Regions from separate parts of the Caproicibacterium sp. XB2 genome, predicted to be linked through region 2. Evidence: predicted binding sites of a transcription regulator. Region 2 holds the regulator's gene; the other holds the start of a gene.

Region 1 (2,405 bases), 120 kb from region 2:
GGCACCAATATCTGCGCCAGCAACAAATGCCTTTTTACCAGCACCTGTAACGATTACGCAGCGGGTCTTGTCCGCATCAATAGCGTCAACGACAGCTTCCAAGTCAGCCAGCACTTCAGGATTTAAGGCGTTGAGGGATTTCTCGCGGTCGATGGTGATAATGCCGACAAAGTCTTTCTGTTCATATTTTACATAGCTCATTATTAACAGCCCTCTTTACAATACAATTCCAGAAAGAGATTATTCGTATCTCTTAACGATTGTAGCAACACCCATGCCGCCGCCAACACACAGAGTAGCCAGACCATACTCGCTCTGTCTTCTCTGCATTTCGTACATCAGGGTTGTCAAGATACGGCAGCCAGAGCAGCCAACCGGATGGCCCAATGCGATAGCGCCGCCGTTGACGTTGACCTTGTCCATATCGAAGTTCAGTTCGCGGCAGACTTCGATGGACTGTGCAGCAAATGCTTCGTTTGCTTCGACGAGGTCCATATCCTTTACGGACATGCCACTGTGTTTCATAACTTTCTTGGTTGCGTCGATCGGGCCCAAGCCCATGTAAGCCGGATCAACACCAGCAGAAGCACCGTCAATCCAAAAAGCCAATGGCTTGACGCCCAGCTCTTTGGCCTTTTCTTCTGTCATTACGACAACAGCGGAAGCTGCATCGTTGATGCCGGAGGAGTTAGCAGCGGTAACAGTGCCGCCCTCTTTGAAGCAAGGTTTCAAACCGGAAATGCTTTCAGCAGTAATGCCAGCACGCGGGGCTTCATCCTTGTCAATCAGAACGGTCTTCTTTCTCTGCTTGACTTCGACCGGAACGATTTCATCGTTGAACTTGCCGGCAGCAAGAGCCTTCTGGCACTTCTGCTGGCTGTTTGCGGAGAATTCATCCTGCATCTCACGGGTGATACCATACTTCTCAGCAACATTTTCAGCAGTGATGCCCATAGGATAATGATGGAAAGTATCCCACAGACCATCGTTCTGCATGGAGTCAATGAGAACACCGTCGTTCAGGCGATAGCCAAAACGTGCTTTTTTCAGCAGATAAGGAGCGTTGGACATGTTCTCAGCGCCGCCGGCGACAATAATGTCAGCCTGGCCAGCCTGAATGAGGCCTGCAGCAACGTTGATGCTCTTCAGACCGGAGCCGCACAGGTTGTTCAGTGTGAAAGCAGGAGTGCTAATCGGGATACCTGCATAAACAGCAGCCTGACGGGCAACGTTCTGGCCGATGCCGCCCTGGAACACGCAGCCCAGGATAACTTCATCAACAGCCTCTGCTGGAACACCGGAACGCTTCAGAGCTTCCTTAACTACGATAGTAGCCAGTTCAGGGGTGTAGGTATTCACGAACATGCCGCCCATTTTTCCGATAGGCGTACGGCAGGCACCTGCTAATACGATTTTTCTAGACATCTTTGTTTCCTCCATTCATTTATATGGCTTTGCTTTATAATAGGCTGGTTTGGCCGCCCGATTTACGGGTTCGGCAACGCAGCTTCTTAACACAAGTTAAATATATCACAAACGGATGCCGAATGCAAGGATTTTGTTAAAGTTTTAGCAAACTTTTTACAAAGTTTTCACGAAAATTACGCATTCGGTCCCCCGGCTTTCGTCTAAATGCTTATTGCTTACTATATCATATTTTCTTCATTCTGTCCCGTATTTTTAAAAAAGTTCTAAAATTTTTAATAAATAATCAGAAACAATATCTTTTTATTTGCTTTTTTTAAGAGAAAGTCCGACCACTTGTGTAATTTTTCTATAAGAACGATTTATTTTTAGGCATTTACACAATTTATCTGTATGAGAAGTTGGATTTCGTGCTCTTTTGCCTTTTTGGCATTGTTTTTTTGCCGGCTGGCACAGAAAGCCGCCTGTCCCTTGTTTTGGAATACGTAAAGGTCCTACCTTTTTATAGGCAGGTTATAGGCAGGACCACTTCCTGATTACAAAAATGAAAATATCCGCATTTTTCTGCGGTAAACAGACTAAGTTTTGTGTTTTCTCCTATGCCGCATCTGCCAGAGGAAAAAGTACCTGAGAGCTGCCGAAATAGCTGAAATATAAGATTGCACTGTGTGTCCTTTTTCGGTATAATAGAAAGACGTACATGAAAAGGGGTAATTTTTTATGGAAAAACAGACTGTCAGGACCCGCTTTGCACCAAGCCCCACTGGTTTTATGCACGTGGGAAACCTGCGCACTGCCCTGTTTGAATATCTGATTGCAAAGTCACAGGGTGGCACCTTCGTTCTTCGGATAGAAGACACGGACCAGGAACGTTTCGTGGAAGGTGCCACGGACGTTATTTATCATACACTGCAGCAGGTAGGCCTGCAGCACGACGAGGGCCCAGACGTCGGCGGCCCTTACGGTCCCTATGTGCAAAG
Region 2 (2,405 bases):
GACGGGTCTATTGCTTCCTTTGCGCAGGCGTGCTTTAACTATGCACTTGCTACACATCAGGACCTGTGGTTCGCTGCAAAAGATACCATCTCTAAAATTTATGACCATCGCTTCAAGGACATTTTCCAGGAAATTTATGAGAAAGAATATCAGAAGAAATTTGAAAAAGCGGGCATCACCTATTTCTATACATTGATCGATGATGCTGTGGCACGTGTCATCCGCAGTAACGGCGGCTTCATCTGGGCCTGCAAAAACTATGACGGCGACGTAATGAGCGACATGGTCGCTACTGCTTTTGGCAGCCTTGCCATGATGACCAGCGTGCTGGTTTCCCCCACCGGTGAATATGAGTATGAAGCAGCACACGGCACGGTACAGCGTCACTATTATAAATATTTGAAAGGTGAACCGACCAGCACCAACAGCATTGCTACCCTGTTTGCATGGACAGGTGCCCTGCGCAAGCGCGGTGAGCTGGACTGTCTGCCGAACCTGATGAGTTTTGCCGGCAAACTGGAAAAGGCCGCTATACAGACGATTGAAGACGGTATTATGACCGGCGATATGTATCGGCTTTCTACCCTGCGCAACAAGAAAAAGGTTGGCACAGAGGAATTCCTTCAGGAAATCAATGTCCATCTGCAGGAATTGCTGCAGGCATAATGAAACAGAACTTTTATTTTTGACGACTGCGGCCGTCTGCGGAAAGAAGGTGTATGCAATATGCCAAAGCGTTCTAAAATTTCTATGTCTGTTATCCGACGTCTCCCGCGGTATTATCGCTTTTTGAACCAGTTGGACCAGGACGGCGTAACTCGTATTTCTTCAACAGAGCTATCCGCTCGGCTCGGTTTGACCGCCTCACAGATTCGTCAGGACCTGAACTGCTTCGGTGGCTTTGGACAGCAGGGCTATGGCTATATGGTGCACCAGCTCGCCGGAGAGATAGGCCACATTCTGGGGGTAGAACATCGCTACCGTACAGTGATTTTCGGTGCCGGCAATATCGGGCACGCCATTGCTGCCCAGATGGACTTTGGAGAACTCGGATTTCAGTTGATTGGTATCTTTGATAATGACCCGCAGAAAATAGGCACTGTACTTCACGGCATAGAAGTAATGGACCTTGTTTGGTTCCAGGATTTCTACAAGAAGTATGTGCCGGAAATGGCCGCACTGTGTATTCCCCGTTCTGCCATAGAGGAAACCGTCAGCTTTCTGTACGGTCTGGGAATTCGCAATTACTGGAATTTCAGTCACTACGATATTTCCATGAAATATCCGGATGCTGTGGTGGAAAATGTTCACCTGAACGACAGTCTGCTGACACTGTGCTATGAAATCAGCCATCATGACAAAGCGAAAAAGCCCGTAGCATTGCTAAAGCACGAAAAATAACAAAAATAAAGCATAAGGAAACGGCCGGTACAGAGGAAAATTCTTCTGTACCGGCCGTTCTGTATAAAATGTAGTTGTATAAACGTTTATGCGTCCTTATGGTTGTTAGTATGATGATATTCCTTCGCCGCAGCTACCAAGCCCTTAAAGAGCGGATGCGGGCGGTTTGGGCGGGACTTGAACTCCGGATGGAACTGGCTGCCGATGAAAAATGGATGCGAATCAATCTCCATCATTTCCACAATACGGTCGTCCGGACTCTTTCCGCAGAATGTAATGCCTGCTTCTTCCATACGGGTACGGTAATCGTTGTTGACCTCAAAGCGGTGACGGTGACGTTCGTAAATCAGCGGCACATTGTCATACAGCTTCGCAGCCAGTGTACTGGGTGTCAGCTTGCAGGGATATTTGCCAAGACGCATGGTACCGCCAAGCTGTTCCACATCTTTCTGCTCCGGCATCAGGTCAATAACATGGTTCTGGCTCTGCGGGTCAAACTCGGCAGAATTTGCGTCGGCAATGCCCATAACATCACGGGCATATTCCACAATACTCAACTGCATACCCAGGCAGATGCCAAGGAACGGCACATTGTTTTCACGTGCCCAGCGAATAGCAACAATCATACCCTCGATACCGCGCTCGCCAAATCCACCCGGCACCAGCACGCCGTCTGCATCTTTCAGCGTCTGCGCTACATTGTCCTCAGTAATTTTTTCGGAGTCAATCCAGAGGATATTCACCTTGACCTTGTTGCCAATTCCGCCGTGTGTCAGCGCTTCTGCAACGCTTAAATAAGCATCACGCAGTTCCACATACTTGCCGACCAGCGCAATGTTAATGCTGTCCGTCAGGGAAAGTGCTGTATGCACCATGCTAATCCAATCCGAAAGGTCTGGGCCGCGGGTGTCCAGCGACAGGCGGCGGCAGACGATATCGTCAAGTTTCTCTTCATGCAATGCCAGCGGTACTTCGTACAGCAGTGGCAAATCCAAATTTTCAAT

The links. Region 2 encodes Rex, which represses fermentation and respiration genes when NADH is low (regulators of the CRP and FNR family bind a similar motif). Its sites were predicted from a motif close to ATTGTTAANNNNTTAACAAT; they were not measured.
Region 1: a site for Rex is predicted at 1,558-1,577, ahead of ACIHKT_RS05810 (acetyl-CoA C-acetyltransferase). Genes of this name have one in related genera too.

Annotation. Positions count from the first base shown of each region.
Region 1 is NZ_CP173227.1:1,155,853-1,158,257, forward strand. Features, by position in the region: gene ACIHKT_RS05805 (enoyl-CoA hydratase-related protein) at 1-201, opposite strand, end outside; gene ACIHKT_RS05810 (acetyl-CoA C-acetyltransferase) at 241-1,425, opposite strand; gene gltX (glutamate--tRNA ligase) at 2,146-2,405, shown strand, end outside.
Region 2 is NZ_CP173227.1:1,034,015-1,036,419, forward strand. Features, by position in the region: gene ACIHKT_RS04990 (NADP-dependent isocitrate dehydrogenase) at 1-666, shown strand, start outside; gene ACIHKT_RS04995 (redox-sensing transcriptional repressor Rex) at 727-1,401, shown strand; gene ACIHKT_RS05000 (CTP synthase) at 1,488-2,405, opposite strand, start outside.